2 regions of the Bradyrhizobium sp. Pha-3 genome follow, and region 2 is predicted to be linked to the other one. Evidence: riboswitches for the same ligand, from Rfam matches in the RefSeq annotation. Region 2 holds a riboswitch; the other holds the start of a gene.

Region 1 (10,709 bases), 170 kb from region 2:
CTCCTCAGTAGTCCTACCGAGAACATCGGCTAACCCTTGGTTGCGACGGGGTTAAACCCAAACCAGACCACTCTAAAAATCAAAGCAGGCCATTGTGGATGGAAACGGGCCGGCACGTATTTGCCTGAAAGAACATATTGCGAACATAGAACAAACGTGGTACGAGGTTCCTATCAACAACGCATTCCACCCGATCTCGTCGCCCGTTTTTCCCGCTAGCGAATCCCCGCCATAAGGAGCACATCCCAAATGTCCGCTACTGCACTGCGTATCGTCGAAGGATCCTCCATGGACAAGTCCAAGGCCCTCTCAGCCGCGCTCTCCCAGATCGAGCGCCAGTTCGGCAAGGGCTCGGTGATGAAACTCGGCAAGAACGACCGGTCGATGGATGTCGAGACGGTGTCGTCGGGGTCGCTCGGGCTCGATATCGCGCTCGGCGTCGGCGGTCTGCCGAAGGGACGTGTCGTCGAAATCTACGGGCCGGAATCCTCGGGCAAGACCACGCTGGCGCTGCACACCGTGGCGGAAGGCCAGAAGAAGGGCGGCATTTGCGCCTTCATCGACGCTGAACACGCGCTCGACCCGGTCTATGCGCGCAAGCTCGGCGTCAACATCGACGAGCTCTTGATCTCGCAGCCGGACACCGGCGAGCAGGCGCTGGAGATCTGCGACACGCTGGTGCGCTCCGGCGCGGTCGACGTGCTGGTGGTCGATTCGGTTGCGGCGCTGGTGCCGAAGGCCGAGCTCGAGGGCGAGATGGGCGATGCGCTGCCGGGCCTGCAGGCGCGCCTGATGAGCCAGGCGCTGCGCAAGCTCACCGCCTCGATCAACAAGTCCCACACCATGGTGATCTTCATCAACCAGATCCGCATGAAGATCGGCGTGATGTACGGCTCGCCGGAGACCACCACCGGCGGCAACGCGCTGAAGTTCTATGCCTCCGTTCGCCTCGACATCCGCCGCATCGGCGCGATCAAGGAGCGCGACGAGGTGGTCGGCAACACCACCCGCGTCAAGGTGGTGAAGAACAAGCTGGCGCCGCCCTTCAAGCAGGTCGAGTTCGACATCATGTACGGCGAGGGCGTCTCCAAGATGGGCGAGATCCTCGACCTCGGCGTCAAGGCCGGCATCGTCGAGAAGTCGGGCGCCTGGTTCTCCTATGACAGCCAGCGGCTCGGTCAGGGCCGCGAGAATTCCAAGGCATTCCTGAGGTCGAATCCCGACATCACCGCCAAGATCGAAGCCGCGATCCGGCAGAACTCCGGCCTGATCTCCGAGCAGATCCTCGCCGGCACGCCCGAGCGCGACGCCGAAGGCGAGGAGCCGACGGAAGAGTAAGCCTCCAGCATGATCCGGAAAAGTGCGAAGCGGTTTTCCCTCGCGACAAACGCGAAGCGTTTGCGCGGAGATCATGCTCAAACGGTCACATGACTTCGCTGCAAGCGGGCGCTGAGGACGTTGAGTTGCCGACGTCTTCGGCGCCCGTTTGGTTTTGTGTGTCGTCGAGAGAGTTGGGCCGATGAAACGCCTGATCCTGACCAGTCCGTCCGGCCTCAGCCTGACACGTTCGGGGTTTGCCGAGGTCGCTATTACATCTCGCTTTGTCGGTGGACCGCTGCCGTCGCCAGGAGAACTCGAGGCGTATTTCGGGTCGCGGTCGGACAAGAATCCAGTCGGACACTGGTCGCACTGGAGCGCGTGGGGCCAGGGATCTCAGGATGCCAGGGCGCGCAGGGATATTGCACTGATCGAATTTTGCGACCCTTACGAAGTGATCGAGCTTTGGTTCGATCCGGGCCCGGATGATCAACTGCGGCTGATCTGGATGCTCGATCATTTCCGGGCTTACCCGGCGATGGTCGACAAGTTGAAATTGCGGCTGGTCGCGTTCGATCTGCTGACGATGCACGAGACGTGGCTTAGCTGGGACCAGGTGCCGCTTGTCAATGTCCGATCTGCGGATCTCGAGATCGCGAGCGCGTGTTGGCAGGCGTATCGAGCGGCAACGCCGGAGGCGTGTTTCGATGTGGTGCATCGCGACCTGAGCGGGTTTCCCTTGCTGAGGCCGGCTCTGTTTGATCTGCTCCGTGAGTTGCCATGGAGCGGATCGGGACTTGGCGCGACCGAGATGCGGTTACTCGAATTGATCGCGGCCGGGCTCGTGGGCACGAACGCGCTGTTCTACCTCCGCGGTTTTCGCCAGCGTGGCGTCTTCAACGACATGGAAATCGGCAGGCTGCTCGAAGGCCTTGCGCATGGACCGCAGCCGGCGATCGCCGGGCTCGACGATGCCTTGCGCTCGATCGACCGTGAGAACGCGCGAGGTCGGCTGGAGGCCTTCCGGCGAAGCCGCCTGTCGGTGACGGAGTTTGGCAAGGCGGTGCTCGCCCACAAGGCGGACTTCACCGACTACAATCCGATCAATCGCTGGTGGGGCGGCACGCACCTCACCAACGACAATCTTTGGTGCTGGAATCCGGCGTTGATTGGCCATGGCACGCAGCGGGAGCAGCGCGCATCGTGACAAGTCTGATCCTGGCGACAAGCGATCTCGCGAGCTATCGCCTGAGGCAAGCGGGAAGGGCGGATATCGTCGTCGGGTTGAGGCCGCGCTTCGTGTCGGATCGCGAGCTCGACTTCAGCCAATACAATCCGATCCACCGCTGGTGGGGTGGCACCGAGCTGACCAATCAGCGGCTGTGGCGCCGGGACGCCGAGAGCCGCACCCTGGTCGCCCCCTGAGCCTGATCTGTGCGACGCCCGTCGTGCTTACCCCCGCGCCAGCGCCTTTTCGCGGCTCGCAATCAGCGCCCGCAAGTCCTCGGTCACGGCGACCGACTGATGCGTCTTCTGGTCGGTCGCGACCCAGATGATCTCGCCGGTGGCGCGCAGGTCATCGGAGTCCTTGGCGTAGATCGCGAGCGCAAGGTTGATCGAGGAGCGGCCGATCCGCGCGACGCGCACGCAGACCTCGATGTCCTCGTCGAACCGGATCGGCGCCTTGTATTCGACGACCGACTTCACGGTGTGAAAGTCGATCCCGGTCCGCGCCACTTCGCCGAGATAGTCATAGCCGAGCGCGCGAAAATATTCGGTGATCGCGGTGTCGAAATAGGTCAGGTAGTGGGCGTTGAACACCACGGCCTGTGCGTCGACCTCGGAATAGCGGACGCGGAACGGGAAATGAAACCAGAATTCCTCGCGCATGTTTCCTCCTGCCGCGGGCGGCCCTCGCTATCGTTCGTCCCGCAGTTAGCAGGGACGTTACGATCGCTGGACCGTAGGATGGGTAGAGCGCAGCGAAACCCATCGTTCACGGAGCGTGATCAGCAGTGATGGGTTTCGCTGCGCTCTACCCATCCTACAACAATGGCTACGAGAAGGGCGCTTACTCTGCCGCCTGCGCGTAGTCCTCGACCGGCGGGCATGAGCATACCAGGTTGCGGTCGCCATAGACGTTGTCGACGCGGCCGACCGGGCTCCAGTATTTGTCGGAACGCGACACGCCGGCCGGGAAGCAGCCCTCGGCGCGGGTATAGGCCCTGTTCCAGGCATCGTCGGCGATGTCGTGGACGGTGTGCGGCGCGTGGCGCAGCGGCGAGGCCTCGACCTTCCAGCGGCCCTTTTCGATCTCCGCGATTTCATCGCGGATCGCGATCATGGCGTCGCAGAAGCGGTCGATCTCGAACTTCGATTCCGATTCCGTCGGTTCGATCATCAGCGTGCCCGCCACCGGGAAGCTCATGGTCGGCGCGTGGAAGCCGTAATCGATCAAGCGTTTCGCGATGTCGTCGACGGTGACGCCGCTGGTCGTCTTCAGCGGCCGCGGATCGACGATGCACTCATGCGCGACGCGGCCGCGCTCGTTGCGGTACAGCACCGGGAAGTGCGGCTGCAGCCGTGCGGCGATGTAGTTGGCATTGAGGATCGCGATCTCGGTGGCGCGCGTGAGGCCTTCGCCGCCCATCATCAGGATGTAGATGTAGGAGATGGTCAGGATCGACGCCGAGCCGAACGGCGCGGCCGACACCGGGCCGATGGCGTGCGCCGTCGTGCCGTCGGTTGCGGGATGGCCGGGCAGATAAGGCGCAAGATGCGCCTTCACGCCGATCGGGCCCATCCCCGGGCCGCCGCCGCCATGCGGGATGCAGAAGGTCTTGTGCAGATTGAGATGGCTGACATCGGCGCCGTAATCGCCGGGCCGCGACAGCCCGACCTGCGCGTTCATGTTCGCGCCGTCGAGATAGACCTGGCCGCCATGCGCATGCACGATGTCGCAGATCTCGCGGATATGCTCCTCGAACACGCCGTGGGTCGACGGATAGGTGATCATCACAGCGGCGAGATTGGCCGAATGCTTCTCCGCCTTGGCGCGGAGATCGTTGACGTCGACGTCGCCGCGCGCATCGCACGCCACAACCACGACCTCCATGCCGACCATCGCGGCCGAGGCCGGATTGGTGCCGTGCGCGGAGGAGGGGATCAGGCACACCTTGCGGTGCGGCTCGCCGCGCGCGAGGTGATAGCCGCGGATCGCCAGCAGTCCGGCATATTCGCCCTGCGCGCCGGAATTCGGCTGCAATGACACCGCGTCATAGCCGGTGATGTCGCACAGCCACTGCTCGAGCCGCTTGAACAGCGCGTGATAGCCCTTGGCCTGATCCGCGGGCGCGAACGGATGCAGATTGCCGAACGCCGGCCAGGTCAGCGGGATCATTTCCGTGGTGGCGTTGAGCTTCATCGTGCAGGAGCCGAGCGGGATCATCGCGCGGTCGAGCGCGAGGTCACGATCACTGAGCTTGCGCATGTAGCGCAGCAGCTCGGTCTCTGAGCGGTGGGTGTTGAACACCGGATGGGTGAGGAACGCGCTGGTGCGCCGCAGCTCCTTCGGCAGCGCCTCGCGCGCGGCCGCTTCGATCTCGGCAAAGCTGAGCTTGCCGCCGAACACGCGCCACACCGCCTCGACCGTCTCCGGCGTCGTGGTCTCGTCGAGCGCGATGCCGAGCGTGGTCGCACCGATGCGCAGATTGATCCGCTCCGCCTGCGCGCGGGAGACAATCTCGTTCAGCTTCGCTCCGGCCTCGACCGTCACGGTGTCGAAGAACGCTTCGCTGGTCGGCGCAAAGCCGAGCTTGCGCAGGCCGGCGGCAAGCACGGTCGCGCGGCGATGCACGCTGCGTGCGATATGGGTCAAGCCCTCGGGGCCGTGATAGACCGCATACATCGAGGCGATCACGGCGAGCAGCACCTGCGCGGTGCAGATGTTCGAGGTCGCCTTCTCGCGGCGGATATGCTGCTCGCGGGTCTGCAGTGCGAGGCGATAGGCGGGCTGCCCACGCGAATCCACCGAGAGGCCGACGAGGCGGCCGGGCAGCGAGCGCTTCAACGTGTCGCGCACCGCCATGTAGGCGGCGTGCGGTCCGCCATAACCCATCGGCACGCCGAACCGCTGCGCCGAGCCGATCGCGATGTCGGCGCCGAGCTCGCCGGGCGAGGTGAGCAGCGTCAGCGACAGCAGGTCCGCCGCGACGATCGCAAGCGCGCCCCTGGCGCGCAGCGATGCGATGGCAGGCTTGAGGTCGCGCACCGCGCCCGATGTTCCCGGATACTGCAGCAGCGCGCCGAGCACATCGGCGTTGTCGAGCTCGGTCAGGGGATCGCCGACCACCAGCGCCCAGCCCAGCGGCGCGGCGCGCGTGCGCATCACCGCCAGCGTCTGCGGATGCACCTCCTTGTCGACGAAGAACACCTTTGCCTTGACCTGCGAGTGGCGCTCGGCGAGCGCCATCGCTTCCGCCGCGGCCGTCGCTTCGTCGAGCAGCGAGGCGTTGGCGACGTCGAGCCCGGTGAGGTCGCAGATCATGGTCTGGAAGTTGAACAGGGCTTCGAGCCGGCCCTGGCTGATCTCCGGCTGATACGGCGTATAGGCGGTGTACCAGGCCGGGTTCTCCAGGATGTTGCGCTGGATCACCGCGGGCAGGATGGTGCCGGAATAGCCCTGGCCGATCAGCGAGGTGAACACCTGGTTCTGCGCGGCGAGCTCGCTCATATGCGCGAGCGCCTCGGTCTCGCTCAGCGCCCGGCCAAGATCGAGCGGCGCCTTCTGAAGGATCGACGCCGGCAGCGTCTCATTCATCAGCGCCTGCAGACTCGCGGCGCCGACTGTCTCCAGCATCGCGTTGATGTCTCGCGGCGATGGTCCGATGTGGCGGCGGACGAAATCGGTGGCGGCTTCGTTGATCGGCTTGAAGGGCGCGTTCATGACGTGGTCCTCGTTGTCAGCCGTCATACCCCGCGAAAGCGGGGTATCCAGTACGCCGGGACATCAGTGATTAAGCCGAAGGGCCGCGGCGTACTGGGTCGCCCGGTCAAGCCGGGCGATGACAGTGGGGGTGTGGTCGCAATCTGCTTCATTCTCTCAGGCGGTGTGCGCAGCGTAGGCGGCCTCGTCCATCAGGCCGCCGAGCTCGCCCTTGTCGGCAATCTTCATCTTGAAGAACCAGGCCTTGCCGCCGGCGTCCGAATTGACCAGCGCGGGCTCGGCGGCGAGCGCCTCGTTGACCTCGACCACCTCGCCGGTGATCGGCGCGTAGACGTCGGAGGCGGCCTTGACGGATTCGACGACAGCGGCGGCCTCGGCCTTCTTCAGGCTGCGGCCGACCTTGGGCAGTTCGACGAACACGACGTCGCCGAGCTGCGACTGCGCATAGTCGGTGATGCCGATCGTGGCGACGTCGCCCTCGATGCGGAGCCATTCGTGGTCGGACGTGTACAGCGTCGTCATGGGGATCGATCCTTTGGCGTTTAGCGTTTGTAGGTATTGGGGACGAAGGGCGTGGCGGCGACTTTCAGCGGGAGCCGCTGGCCGCGCACTTCGGCGAAAACGGTGGTGCCGACGGCGGAAAGGGCGGTCGGCAGATAGCCCATCGCGACCGGCGCATTGAGGCTCGGGCCGAAGCCGCCCGAGGTCACCTTGCCGATCTGCTCGGTCGAGGCGGCATCGGCGAACAATGCGGCGCCTTCGCGCACCGGGGCGCGGCCGTCGGGCTTCAGGCCGACCCGCCGGCGCGCGGCGCCATTTGCGAACTGCGCGAGAATCTTGTCGGCGCCCGGGAAGCCGCCGGCGCGGGCGCCGCCGCTGCGGCGAACCTTCTGCACCGACCATTCCAGCGCGCCTTCGACCGGCGTCGTCGTGGTGTCGATGTCGTGACCATAGAGGCACAGCCCGGCCTCGAGCCGCAGGCTGTCGCGCGCGCCGAGCCCGATCGGCAACACGTCGGGATTGTCGAGCAGCGCGGTGACCAGGGCTTCCACCTTGTCTGCGGGCACGGAAATCTCAAAGCCGTCCTCGCCGGTATAGCCGGAGCGCGAGACGAAGCAGTCGACGTCGCCGACGCGGCGCGGACCGGCGTCCATGAATTTCATCGAACTGACATCTGCACAAAGTTTCGCCAGCGCTGATTCGGCCTTCGGCCCCTGCAGCGCGATCAGCGCGCGGTCGGCCAGCGATACGATCTCGCAAGCGTCGGCGAGGCTAGTGCGCAGATGCGCCTCGTCCTCGGCCTTGCAGGCGGCGTTGACCACCAGGAACAGGTGATCGCCGAAATTCGCGACCATCAGGTCGTCGAGCAGACCGCCGTCATTGTTGGTGAATTGCGCGTAGCGCTGCCGTCCCGGTGCGATACCGACGATGTCTTGCGGCACTAGTTTTTCAAGCGCGAGCGCCGCGTCGGCGACCTTGCCGGATTTGGCCTTCAGCGCGAGCTGGCCCATGTGCGACACGTCGAACAGGCCGGCTTCCTTGCGGGTGTGCAGATGCTCCTTCAGCACGCCGGCCGCATATTGCACCGGCATGTCGTAGCCGGCGAACGGCACCATCTTGGCGCCGCGCGCCAGGTGCAGCGCGTGCAGAGGGGTCTGTTTCAGCGGGGAAGTTTCGCGTACAAGCATCACAGGGCCCTCGCGGTTCCCATCGGGGACCTATTTCCCCTTGAGAAACCTGCAGAAAGCCCCATCTGTCGCTGTGCCTGAGAGTATTATCCCGTCGGCGGACGCATCGGGGCGAACCCCAGCGTCTCTTTCCAGATGTCAGACGTCACGCGGTCCTTTTGCCTGAGAGTTTCCGGGGCGGTTGCTCCTTCGGCGCCGGCGGTAAGGCCGGTCTCTCCCGACGTGACTAGGTATAGGTAGGTAGAAAACACGGCGCCACCAAGACTGTCAACGCAGCTGCAGCAACTATCCAATGGGCTTTGTGCTGCCGCGGCAAGCCCATGATCCGCCTGCACAGTTTCTGGACACCGCAGCTGGCAATGTCTAAAAGCGTTCGGCCGGAAAACGACGCCTTTCTGCGCTTGGCCGGCCCCTATTTCCGATTGGATGAACATGAGCAGCGTCAACGAGATCAGGTCGACCTTTCTGAACTACTTCAAGGCGAACGGCCACGAGGTCGTGGCGTCGTCGCCGCTGGTGCCGCGCAACGACCCGACCCTGATGTTCAACAATGCCGGCATGGTGCAGTTCAAGAACGTCTTCACCGGGATCGAGAAGCGTGCCTATCAGCGCGCCACCACGGCGCAGAAATGCGTGCGCGCCGGCGGCAAGCATAACGATCTCGACAATGTCGGCTACACCGCGCGCCATCTCACCTTCTTCGAGATGCTCGGCAACTTCTCGTTCGGCGATTACTTCAAGGAGCGCGCGATCGAGCTCGCCTGGAACCTGATCACGAAGGAGTTCGGGCTGAGCAAGGACAAGCTGCTCGTCACCGTCTACCACGACGACGACGAGGCGGCGGGCCACTGGAAGAAGATCGCCGGCTTCTCGGATGACCGCATCATCCGGATCGCGACCTCGGACAATTTCTGGGCGATGGGCGATACCGGCCCGTGCGGTCCGTGCTCCGAGATCTTCATCGACCGCGGCGAGCACATCTGGGGCGGTCCGCCGGGCACGCCCGAGGAGGACGGCGACCGCTTCCTGGAGTTCTGGAACCTGGTGTTCATGCAGTACGAGCAGGTGACCAAGGAGGAGCGCGTGGCGCTGCCGCGTCCCTCGATCGACACCGGCATGGGCCTCGAGCGCATGGCGTCGATCCTGCAGGGCGTCGAGAGCGTGTTCGAGAGCGACCTGTTCCGCAACCTGATCGATGCGGCGGCGTCGGCGCTCGGCCATGGGCCGAACGCGCAGAACGTGGCGTCGTACCGGGTGATCGCGGACCATCTGCGTTCGTCGGCTTTCCTGATCGCCGATGGCGTGCTGCCGTCGAACGAGGGCCGCGGCTACGTGCTGCGTCGGATCATGCGCCGCGCGATGCGCCATGCGCAGCTGCTCGGCGCGAGCGAGCCGCTGATGCATCGGCTGGTCTGGGCGCTGGTCCGCGAGATGGGCCAGGCCTATCCGGATCTGGTGCGCGCCGAGAAGCTGATCGAGGAGACGCTGCGGCTGGAGGAGACCCGCTTCCGCAAGACCCTGGTGCGCGGATTGTCGCTGCTCGACGAGAAGAGCGCCGGCCTCAAGAAGGGCGACATGTTCGACGGCGACACCGCGTTCACGCTGTACGACACCTATGGTTTCCCGCTCGATCTGACGCAGGACGCGCTGAAGTCGCGCGGCATCAGCGTCGACCAGGCGTCTTTCACCGACGCGATGGAGCGGCAGCGCGTGAAGGCGCGTGCCTCCTGGGCCGGTTCGGGCGAGGCGGCGAGCGAGGCGATTTGGTTCCCGCTGCGCGAGAAGCTCGGCGCGACGGAGTTTTTGGGCTACGAGACCGAGAGCGCGGAAGGCGCGGTGACGGCGCTGATCAAGGACGGCGCCGAGGTCGAGAGCCTGAAGGCCGGCGAGAGCGGCGCGATCGTGCTGAACCAGACCCCGTTCTACGGCGAGTCCGGCGGCCAGGTCGGCGACATCGGCGTGCTCACCGGCGAGGGCGTCAAGTTCCGCGTCACCGACACGCAGAAGAAGGCCGGCGATCTGTTCGTGCATCTCGGCACGGTGGAGCAGGGGACGCTCGGCGTCGGCACCGCGCTGCAGCTCGAGGTCGATCATGCCAGGCGTTCGTCGATCCGCGCCAACCATTCGGCGACGCATCTGTTGCACGAGGCGCTGCGCCAGGTGCTCGGCGATCACATCGCCCAGCGCGGCTCGCTGGTCACGCCGGACCGGCTGCGCTTCGACTTCGTGCATCCGAAGCAGATCACGCCGGAAGAGCTCGCGCGGATCGAGGACATCGCCAATGATGTCGTGCTGGAGAATGACGAGGTCACCACCCGGATCATGGGCGTCGACGATGCCCGTGAGGCCGGCGCCCGCGCGCTGTTCGGCGAGAAGTACGGCGACGAGGTCCGCGTCGTGTCGATGGGCAATAGCGCCCGCGATCACGGCCAGAACGCGCTCGGCTGGTCGGTCGAGCTCTGCGGCGGCACCCATGTCCGCCGCACCGGCGACATCGGCATGATCTCGGTGACCAGCGAAGGCGCGGTGGCGTCCGGCGTGCGCCGCATCGAGGCGCTGACCGGGCATCACGCGCGCAAGCACGCCAACGACACCATCGCGCTGGCCAAGACCGCGGCGCTGGAGCTGCGCACCACGATCGACGACGTGCCGGCGCGCATCGCCGCGCTGATGGAGGAGCGCAAGAAGCTCGAGCGCGATCTGTCCGACGCCCGCAAGAAGCTCGCGATGGGCGGCGGCGGTGCGTCGAACGGCGCCGC
Region 2 (10,709 bases):
GTCCTTGATCATGGCGCGGGCGCCGCCGAGGCCTTCCTCGGCCGGCTGGAAGATGAAATGCACGGTGCCGTCGAAATTGCGGGTCTCGGCGAGATAGCGTGCCGAGCCGAGCAGCATCGTGGTGTGGCCGTCATGGCCGCAGCCGTGGAAGCGGCCGGGAATCGTCGAACGCCACTTCAGATTGGTGTTCTCCTCCATCGGCAGCGCGTCCATGTCGGCGCGCAGGCCGATCTTCTTGGTGCCGTTGCCCTTGCCCTTGAGCACGCCGACCACGCCGGTGCCGCCGAGGCCGCGATGCACCTCGATGCCCCAGCTCGTCAGCTTGTCGGCGACGATGCCTGAGGTGCGGACCTCCTCGAAGCCGATCTCGGGATGCGCATGCAGATCCCGTCTGATGGCGGTGAGTTCGTCGGCAAAACTGTCGATGCGCTCAATGGTCGGCATGATCTCTCTATCCGTTTGTGCGTGATGGGGAGGTGGGGGTGAAAGCAGGGCCGTTCGGCTTGATACGGACGCCGGGACGCAGATGTCTCCACGGCAGCGTGGCGGTATCGGCGGGCATCGCGCCGGGAGCGGCGCAGATCAGCAGTTTCTCGGCGATCGGCTCGAAATCGGCGCGGAAGTGCACCGAGCTCTTGTTGACCAAAATCTTCTGTGCCGTCGGCTCGATGCCGACATAGCGGTACATCGCCTGATCGGCAAGCTGGGCCTTGTAGGAGCCGACCACGACGCGGACGTCGCCGACCCGCAGGCAGGCCGAGGGACCCATATCCATGTCGCGGCCGCCGAAATAGGGGCCTGGAGCCACGAATTTTCCATCCGACAGCTGTTCGACGACAAAAGTCTCCCGGTATGGCGCGTCGCCGGGAATGCCGGACTTGCCGCCGAGCTCGAGCGTGACTGACGCGCCGACGCCGGCCGTGTGCGCGGCCTTCGCGGATTGCGGGTCGTAGATCACGCCGGTTGCGGCACTGGCTCTGTTGCGCACCAGCGCGCGCAGCATGCCGGTGGTGTCGGAATCGCCTCCGGCGCCGGGATTGTCCTGGGTGTCGGCGATGATGATCGGCTTGCTGGCCGATTTCGCCAGTTCCATCGCCAGCCGCACGCCTTCGTCGGGCGAATAGATCCGGCCGTCGAAATCGTCCTCATGGCCTTCGACCAGCGCGACGACCTTGTCGGCGGCGGCATCCGCTTCGGCCTGGGTCCGGCCATAGGCGAACACGCTCGGCCCGCAATCCCTGAAATCGGCTGCGGGGAAGCCGGGCGCAAACGACAGCGTCGGCACGGCGTCGCTCTCGAGCGCGGCGAGCTTTTGATAGATGCCTTTTGTGGGCTGGTCGTTGGTGCACTGCCAGCTGATCGGGATCAGGAACGGCAATTGCCGGAATGCCTTAGCGAAGCGCTGCCTGGACTTGAGCATCAGCGCCAGATGCCGGGCGCAGGCGCGGCCGGTTTCGGCCATGTCGACATGCGGATAGGTGCGGTAGGCAATCAGCGCATCGGCATGTTCGATCATCTTCGGTGAGACGTTCGCATGCAGATCGAGGCTCGCCACCAGCGGCAGGTCGTTGCCGATCGCCTTGCGCACGCGGGCAAGCGTTTCGCCTTCGCCGTCGTCGTAATGCTCGGTGACCATGGCGCCGTGCAGATCGAGATAGACGGCGTCGATCGGTCCGGCCGCGGCGATGCCGTCGACCATTTCGGTCACGATCCGCTCGAACGCATCCTTGCTGACATGCGCCGACGGGCTCGCCGCGGCGAAGATCGTCGGCACCAGCTCCCAGCCATTGGCTTCTGCCGCCTCGACAAACCCGGCAAGGCCGACATTGATCTTGCGCATGACCTTGAGCACGTCGGCGCCATGCGTCATCGACGGCCAGCCGCCGCCGTGCACGAAATCGTCATAGGTTGCCTTCGTCGGTGCGAAGGTATTGGTCTCGTGCAGGAAGCCGCCAACGGCAATGCGGGTCATCAAGTTGGTCTCGATACGTTTCTTCGATTATGATGCGATCACAACGACGCGCGTCATGATCTCATCTCGTTGGTTGGAGCGTGATCTCCGGGGAAGACCGGTGTCCACCGTCAGGGCCACGCTCTAGCGCGCGACGTTAAGCGTGTCGTCGCGCCAAGCGCAAGCCGTGGAGCACCGGCGGATTTGCATGCCCTCAGCGCAGTCCGTCATTGCGACGGGGAGCGCCCATGTAGCCCGGATGGAGCGAAGCGCAATCCGGGGTGTTTCGGGCGGCTGAGATTTTCCCGGATTTCGCTTCGTTCCATCGGGGCTACGGAATACTAAAGACTTAGGCCGTTGCCACGAGGCCTTCCGAAACCGGGCGGAAATTCGCAAAATCCCAGCCGCGTCCGGGCGCCGCATCGAGCAGGGCGCGAGTATAGGCCTGCTGCGGATTGGTCAGCACCTCGGCGGCCGGTCCCTGTTCCACGACGCGGCCATGTTGCATCACGGCGACGTCGTCGCAGATTTGTGCGGCGACGCGCAAATCATGCGTGATGAACAGCAGCGCGATGCCAAGCCGGCGCTGGATTTCGTCGAGCAGATCCAGCACCTGCGCCTGCACCGAGACGTCGAGTGCGGACACCGCCTCATCCGCGACGAGCACGTCGGGATCGAGCGCCAGCGCGCGCGCGATCGCGATGCGCTGGCGCTGGCCGCCGGAGAACTGGTGCGGATAGCGCGAGATCGCGTCGGGCGGCAAATGGACGAGCTCGAGCAGCTCGCGCGCCCGCGCCAATGCGTCCTTGCGCGGCATGCCGTAATTGACCGGGCCTTCCGCGATGCTCTCGCCGACGGTGACGCGCGGATTGAGCGAGCGGTAAGGGTCCTGGAAGATGATCTGGATCTTCTGGCGATGCGGCTGCAACAGCCGGCGCGACAGGTCGGAGATCTCGCGGCCGGCGAGGCGCACCCCGCCCGAGGTCGGATCGATCAGGCGGACGATGCAGCGCGCCACCGTCGACTTGCCGGAACCGCTTTCGCCGACGATGCCGAGCGTGCGGCCCTTGCGCAAGGTGAGGGTAACGTCGCTGGCGGCGGCGACCTCGCGGGCTTTGCCGTACAGCGACCGCTCCCGGTAGACCTTGCTGAGCTCGTTGGCTTCCAGCACCACCGGCTCGGTCGTCTCCGGGCGCGGCGCGCGCGGCACCAGGCTCGGCACCGAGGACAAAAGATTGCGGGTGTACTCCATCTTCGGATTGCGCAGCACGTCCTGCAGCGGGCCGGTTTCGACAAGGCGGCCGTGTCGCATCACCGCGACGCGGTCGGCGATCTCGGCCACCACGCCCATGTCGTGGGTGATGAACAGAACAGCGGTGCCGTGGTCGCGTTGCAGGTCGCGGATCAAGGTGAGGATCTGCTTCTGCGTGGTGACGTCGAGCGCAGTGGTCGGCTCATCGGCGATCAGGAGCTTCGGCTCCAGAACCAATGCCATCGCGATCATGATGCGCTGGCGCTGTCCGCCCGACAGGCGGTGCGGGTAGGAGGAGAAGATGCGCTCGACGTCCGGCAGCCGCACATGCTCCATCATCGCCAGGATCTTCTGGCGCCGCGCGCGGGAGTCGAGATCAGTGTGGGCGCGCAGCACCTCGTCGATCTGGCGGCCGACCGGCACGACGGGATTGAGCGCGGTCATCGGCTCCTGGAAGATCATCGCCATCCGCGTGGCGCGGAGCTGGCGCAGCCGCCGGTCGCTGGCGGTGAGCAGTTCCTCGCCGACCAGTTTGACGCTGCCGCCAGACGGCACCAGCGTGCCCTTCTGCAGCAGGCCCATCACGGTGAGCGATGTCACCGACTTGCCCGAGCCGCTTTCGCCGACCAGGCACAGCGTCTCGCTTTCACGTACCTGTAGCGACAGGTCGTCGATGATGCGATGCGCATCCGCCTTGCGGCCGAGGCCGACGACGAGATTGTTGATGTCGAGGACGACGTTGGAAGAGTTGGTTGCGGTCACTTGCCCTCACGCTGCTTCATGCGGGGATCGAGCGCGTCGCGCGCGGCGTCGCCGATCAGGTTGACGCTGAGAATGGCGATCGAGAGCAGCAGCCCCGGCCAGAAGATCAGCGACGGCTTGACCTGGAAATAGGCGCGGCCTTCAGCCATGATGTTGCCCCAGGTCGGCGTTTCCGGCGAGATGCCGGCGCCGAGGAACGACAGGATCGCCTCGGTCAGGATCGCGGAGGCGCAGACATAGGTGCCTTGCACGATCAGCGGCGCGATGGTGTTCGGCATCAAATGCCGCCACATGATCTTCGGCAGGCTGGTGCCGAGCGAGATCGCGGCCTCGACATAAGGTTCCTCGCGTGCGGTCAGCACCACCGAGCGCACCAGCCGCGCCACGCGCGGGATCTCGGGGATGGTGATCGCGACCATCACGGTCCAGATGCTGGCACCCGACAGCGACACCACGGCGATCGCGAGCAGGATGGCGGGGATCGCCATCAAGCCGTCCATCACGCGCATCAGCACCGCATCGACCCAGCGGAAGAAGCCGGCGACGAGGCCGATCAGAAGGCCGATGGCGATCGAACAGACGGCGGCGCCGAGCCCGATCACCAGCGAGATCCGTGCGCCGTAGATGATGCGCGACAACAGGTCGCGGCCATAGGCGTCGGTGCCGAGCAGATATTGCGCGCTCGACGGCTTCAGCCGCTGCGACGGCGTCAACAGCAGGGGATCGTGCGGCGCAAGCAGCGGCGCGAAGATCGCCATCAGGATGATGAGGGCGAGGCAGATCGTCGCAATCGCGATGATCGGCGTCGACGTCAGGAAGCCGAACTTGACGCGGAACGGCCGGGTGACGGGAATAGAGGATTCGGGAAGGGTTTCGATCGCCATTGCTCAGTACCGGATACGAGGATCGAGCAGGGTGTAGGCGAGGTCGATCAACAGATTGACCGCGACGTAGATACCCGACGTCAACAGGATCATCGCCTGGATCACCGGATAGTCGCGCGCCAGCACCGCATCGACGGTGAGGCGGCCGATGCCGGGCAGGTTGAACACGCTTTCGGTGACGACGACGCCGGAGATCAACAGCGCGAAGCCGGAACCGATCACCGTGATGACCGGCACGGCCGCATTGCGCAGCGCATGGCGCAGCAGCACGCCGGTCTCGCCGATGCCCTTGGCCCGCGCCGTGCGCACGTAATCCTCGCCGAGCACGTCGAGCATCGAGGCCCGCGTCATGCGCGCGATCAGAGCGACATAGATGAAGGAGAGGGTGCAAGTCGGCAGGATGATGCGCTCGAAGAACGGGCCGAAGCCGGCCGAGATGCTCTTGAAGCCCTGCACTGGAACCCAGCGCAGATCAATCGCAAAGATCTGGATCAGCACATAGCCGATCACGAACACCGGCACCGAGAAGCCGAGCACCGACAGTCCCATCACGAAGCGGTCGATCCAGGTGCCGTGTTTCCACGCCGCGATCACGCCGAGCGGCACCGCCACCAGGATCGAGAGGATGATGGTGGCCAGCGCGACCGAGATCGACGGCTCGAGACGCGGGCCGATCATCTCGAGGATCGGCTTGTTCGAGATCAGGGAGACGCCAAGGTCGCCGTGCAGCAACTTGGCGACCCAGGTATAGAACTGGATGTAGATCGGCTCGTTCAGACCAAGCGAGGTCCGAATGCGTTCGAGCTGTTCGGGAGTCGCGTTGTCGCCGGCGAGGATGGCGGCCGGGTCGCCCGGCGTCAGCCGCAGCAACAGGAACACGAACAGAGCCACCACGCCCATCACGGGAATGGCGGCGAGGATGCGGCGAAGCAGATATCCGAGCAAATTTGATCCGTTGGGTTGTGGTCGATGGAGTCCCCAGCGGGACCGTTGCACACCAGACCGTAGCACAGATGGTAGCAGACTCACGGTAGAACTTGAGCAAGTCCCATGCCATCGGTGCTGCGGTTTTTGCGGTGCAGCTAATCAGTCCTGTTGGCCGCGATTATTCCTCCGGTGAAGTTCGAAGCAGTCCACTGGAAGGTGGATTGATTTCAGCTTTGCGCGCGTTGGCAGGCACGTCGAGCCCGCCACCGAATGACGGCGCCATCGGCGGCGCGTCGAGGTCGCGCCAATCGTCGATCGCCTGGGCCACCATCTGCGCCGTCGCCGCCGAGAGCGTCCAGCCGAGATGACCGTGGCCCGTATTGTAGAACACGCCCGGAATTCGTCCGGCGCGAACCACCGGCATCATGTTCGGCATCATCGGGCGCAAACCCGCCCATGGCACGACTTTCGACGTATCGATGTTTGGGAAATGATGCCGCACCCAGTCCACCAGCGGTTGAATGCGGTCGGCGCGAATGTCGCGGTTGAAGCCGTTGAACTCGGCGGTGCCGGCGACGCGGAAGCGGTCGGCGCCGAGCCGGCTGGTGACAATCTTCGCAGCTTCATCGAGCAGGCTGACGGTTGGGGCCGCATTCCGGCTTTGCGGCGCATCGAGTTGCACCGTGATCGAATAGCCCTTCACCGGATAGACATTGACGCGGTCGTTGAGCAGGCTGGCGAAGTGGCGGCTCGCCACGCCGGCGCAAATCACGATCCCGTCCGCTTGCAATTGATGCCGCGTCGCGACCACAGCATCATGTGAAGCAGCTTCGTTCCAGCCGATGCGGAAGCCGTCTTCGCCGCGTGCGATCGTGTCGACGTCGGCTTCGTGGACAAAGCTCGCGCCACGGCGGACGCAGGCGTCGGCAAGCCCGCGCGTGAATTTGTGGATATCGCCGGTCGCGTCCGACGGCGTGAAGAAGCCGCCATAGCAGGTTGTCCGCAGCGCGGGTTCGATGACGCGGATTTCGTCTGATGTCACCGGCCGGCGGTCGAGCCCGCCTTGCTGCAGCAGCGTGTTGACCTTGAGGCCCGCCTCGAACCCGGCCCTGTCGTGATAGACGTGCAGGATGCCGCGGCGCTCGAGATCGAAGGCGATGTTCTCGCGCTGTGCGATCGAGAACAGGTGCTTGCGCGCTTCGATTGCGAGCCGCGTGGTCTCGATGGTGTTGCTGCGATAGCGGCCGATGTGGCCGACGAACTCGCCGATCCAGGAATATTTGTGCCAGCTCGGCTTCGGGTTCATCAGCAGCGGCGCGTCGCTTCTGAGCATCCAGCGCAGACCCTTGAGGATGGTCGCAGCACTGTTCCAGACTTCGGCGTTGCTGGCGGAAAGCTGTCCGCCATTGGCGAACGAGGTTTCCATCGCGGCGTAGCGATGCCTGTCGAGGACAGTCACCTTGTAGCCGCGTTCAAGCAGGGCATAGGCCGTCGTTACGCCGGTGATGCCGGCGCCGATGATCGCGATATGTGGCATGATGGTTGTCAGGCTCCCGTGGGTTAGAGTCGCCGAACCACCGGTGAAACCGGCATTCGGCGCCCCATCTGTCACGGTACCTGAGAGCTTGATCCGCATCGGGCCGGAGCCAGAAGCGAACTATCCCCTTCGGTGGACGTCATAGCCCTTGATGTGCGGCCATGTTCGTCTCTCTCCAGATCGTCCTGACGATACAGTCCTTTTGCCTGAGAGTTTCCGGGGCGGTTGCTCCGTCGGCGCCGAAGGCAACAACACGAATGTTGTCGCTTCGATCTCTCCCGCATCATCGCGTTGGACGGCCGGACCGTAGGCGAAGCCTTAAAAATGGACAAGGCTAAATTTCGGTCCGGCAGTGCCAACGTGTTGTGCAGTGCAATCGATGTCAGTCCAGCGTCGCCAACAATGCCGCCATCAGGCGGCCGCGCTCGGCGAGGCTGTCGACCTCGATATGTTCGTTGAGCGTATGCGCATCGGCGCCGCGAACGCCGAGGCCGTCGAGCGTGGGGATGCCCATCGCGCCCGTGAAGTTGCCGTCCGAGCCGCCGCCGGCGCTGCCGTGCGGCAGATCGAGACCCATCGCCGCCGCAAGGCCCTTTGCCTTTTCATACAGCGCCATGGTGCCCGCGTCGGGCTCCCACACCGGGCGCGTGACGCCGCGCGTCACCTTGAAGGTCACGTCGTTGGCGGTGCCCGACAATGCCAGCATGCGCTCGACGCCACGGTCGAGATCGGCCTGGCGCTTGGCCATGCTGAGCGCTTCGCCGGTGCAGGTCGTCGCGACGCAATTGACCCACTGGCCGCCATGCACGATGCCGACCGAGAACGTGCAGTCCTCGGTGGTCATGCCGTCGATGGCGATGATCTGCCGCGCCATCTCGCGGATCGCGGAACGCCCGGAAGACAGCGTCGCGCCGGCATGGCTGGGCTTGCCTGTGGCTTCCAGATTGAAGCGCGCGATCGCATAGCGGCCGGTGACGACGCCGTTGTTCGGCCGACCGGGCTCCGGCACCAGCACGTATTTGTTGCGCGCGGCTTCCGCCTCGATGATGTCGCGCGTCGACGGCGTGCCGACCTCTTCATCGGGGGTGAACAGCACGGTGATCGGCAGCGGTGTCGTGAAGGAGGCGCGCGCCAACTGCCTGATCGCCTCGATCGACAGATAGTTGCCGCCCTTCATGTCGAAGATGCCCGGCCCGAAGCACTTGTTGCCTTCGCGCCGCCACTTCAGCTTTTCGATGGTGCCGACCGGGTGCACGGTGTCCAGATGGCCGGCGATCAGGATGCCGGGCTGGCCTTGTTTCGGATGGGGGAAACGGGCGCGGACGCAGCCCGCGAAGCCCTGGCGTCCGGCGATGCGCTCGATCGTCGCACCCATGATCGCCATCTCGCGGGCGGCGAGATCGAGCATGCGCTCGACCGCGGCCGCGTCCCAGGTCGGGCTTTCGCATTCCACCCAGCTGCGCAGGCCCTGCAGCATCGTTTCGGAATCAAAGGGGAGATTGGCTGGGTTCATCGTTTTTCTCTCTTGTTGTTCTGACGGCGCCGGCATCGCGCGCGCGTTACGAAAATCTCAGCCGACGATTTTGTAAAGCCAAAATCTGGCGTGCGGCCTCATTCGTTTGTGTACGTCCGATGCGACCTGAAACCGATTGACGCGCTTGGCGCTTGGTGCAAGTCTCGATTTCACAAGCCATACAGCATGTTAGTTCGCCTAAATAACGAACCGCATGCATAACGAATAAGCCGGCTTTGACCAGTTACATGTCAGGAGAGATTGCATGTTCCCTATCTCGCGTTGGAAGCGCCGCACGCTAGCGGCTGCGTTGTCGGCGCTCGCGCTGTCGTTCGCGCCGCAGGAATTGTCATTCGCACCGCAGGCGATGGCCGCGGGCAAGACCATCACCGCGGTGATGCATTCGGATCTGCGCGTCATCGATCCGATCATGACCACGGCCTACATCACCCGCGATCATGGTTACATGATCTATGACACGCTGCTGGCGACGGATTCCAATTTCAAGATCCAGCCGCAGATGGCGGACTGGAAGGTTTCCGACGACAAGCTGACCTATACGTTCACGCTGCGCGACGGCCTGAAATGGCACGACGGCGCGCCGGTCACCGCGGAAGACTGCGTCGCCTCGCTGCAGCGTTGGGGCAAGGTCGACGGCATGGGCCAGAAGCTGATGGACTTCGTCGCGAGCCTGGAGGCGACCGACGCCAAGACCATCACGCTGAAGCTGAAGGAACCCTACGGCCTCGTGCTGGAATCGATCGGCAAGCCGTCGTCGCGCGTGCCGTTCATGATGCCGAAGCGTCTTGCCGAGACGCCGCCGGACAAGCCGATCCCGGAACAGATCGGCTCCGGACCGTTCAAATTCGTGCAGGCGGAATTCCAGCCGGGCGTGAAGGCGGTCTATGAGAAGAACAAGGACTACGTGCCGCGCAAGGAGCCGGCGAGCTGGACCGCGGGCGGCAAGGTCGTCAAGGTCGACCGCGTCGAGTGGGTCACGATGGCCGATGCGCAGACCGCGGTGAACGCGTTGCAATCCGGCGACATCGATTTCATGGAGAACCTTCCGTTCGACATGCTGCCGGTGCTCGAAGCCAATCCGGATCTCAAGATCGACGTCCTGAACAAGTTCGGCTTCCAGACCCTCGGACGCATGAACTTCCTCTATCCGCCGTTCGACAATCCGAAGGTGCGCCGGGCTGCGTTCCTGGCGATGAACCAGAAGGACGTGCTCGACGCGCTGGTCGGCAACGCCAAGTACCAGAAGATCTGCGGCGCCTTCTTCGTCTGCGGCACGCCGCTCGAGACCGACGTCGGGGCCGAAACGCTGGTGAAGGGCAACGGCCTGGCGGAAGCCAAGAAGGCGCTCGCCGCGTCCGGCTATGACGGCACCCCCGTGGTGATCATGGCGCCGGGCGACGTCACGACGTTGAAGGCCCAGCCTGTCGTGGCCGCGCAGCAGTTGCGCGAGGCCGGCTTCAAGGTCGACCTGCAAGCCACCGACTGGCAGACCGTGGTGACCCGCCGCGCCAGCCAGAAGCCGCCGAAGGAAGGCGGCTGGAACATGTTCTTCACCAACTGGGTTGCGGCCGACGTCTCCGATCCGATCGTCAACGCGTCGATCACCGGGCGCGGCAAGAATGGCGGTTGGTTCGGCTGGGCCGAAGACCCGAAGATCGAGGAGCTGCGTGACAAGTTCGCACGCGCCGGCTCGGCTGAGGAAAAGAAGAAGATCGCCGCGGAAATCCAGACCGAGGCCTACGATCAGGTGATCTACATTCCGCTCGGCCAGTACACCATTCCGAGCGCCTGGCGGAAGTCGCTCACCGGTGTGCTCGACGGTCCGGCGACGCCGATCTTCTGGAATATCGACAAGTCCGAGT

Evidence for each region. Region 2 has a riboswitch for glycine ahead of ACE10X_RS27265 (D-amino acid dehydrogenase). Riboswitches for the same ligand answer to the same signal wherever they lie in the genome.
Region 1: another riboswitch for glycine. It lies ahead of gcvT (glycine cleavage system aminomethyltransferase GcvT); the one in region 2 lies ahead of ACE10X_RS27265 (D-amino acid dehydrogenase).

What each region holds. Positions count from the first base shown of each region.
Region 1 is NZ_CP170151.1:5,908,422-5,919,130, reverse strand. Features, by position in the region: gene recA (recombinase RecA) at 250-1,338, shown strand; gene ACE10X_RS28135 (hypothetical protein) at 1,520-2,524, shown strand; gene ACE10X_RS28130 (hypothetical protein) at 2,521-2,742, shown strand; gene ACE10X_RS28125 (thioesterase family protein) at 2,770-3,207, opposite strand; gene gcvP (aminomethyl-transferring glycine dehydrogenase) at 3,389-6,262, opposite strand; gene gcvH (glycine cleavage system protein GcvH) at 6,419-6,784, opposite strand; gene gcvT (glycine cleavage system aminomethyltransferase GcvT) at 6,805-7,950, opposite strand; glycine riboswitch at 8,092-8,180, opposite strand; gene alaS (alanine--tRNA ligase) at 8,383-10,709, shown strand, end outside.
Region 2 is NZ_CP170151.1:5,740,546-5,751,254, reverse strand. Features, by position in the region: gene ACE10X_RS27290 (M20 aminoacylase family protein) at 1-444, opposite strand, end outside; gene ACE10X_RS27285 (M81 family metallopeptidase) at 452-1,972, opposite strand; gene ACE10X_RS27280 (ABC transporter ATP-binding protein) at 2,301-3,965, opposite strand; gene ACE10X_RS27275 (ABC transporter permease) at 3,962-4,849, opposite strand; gene ACE10X_RS27270 (ABC transporter permease) at 4,853-5,794, opposite strand; gene ACE10X_RS27265 (D-amino acid dehydrogenase) at 5,955-7,412, opposite strand; glycine riboswitch at 7,380-7,494, opposite strand; glycine riboswitch at 7,498-7,604, opposite strand; gene ACE10X_RS27260 (M20/M25/M40 family metallo-hydrolase) at 7,696-8,826, opposite strand; gene ACE10X_RS27255 (ABC transporter substrate-binding protein) at 9,092-10,709, shown strand, end outside.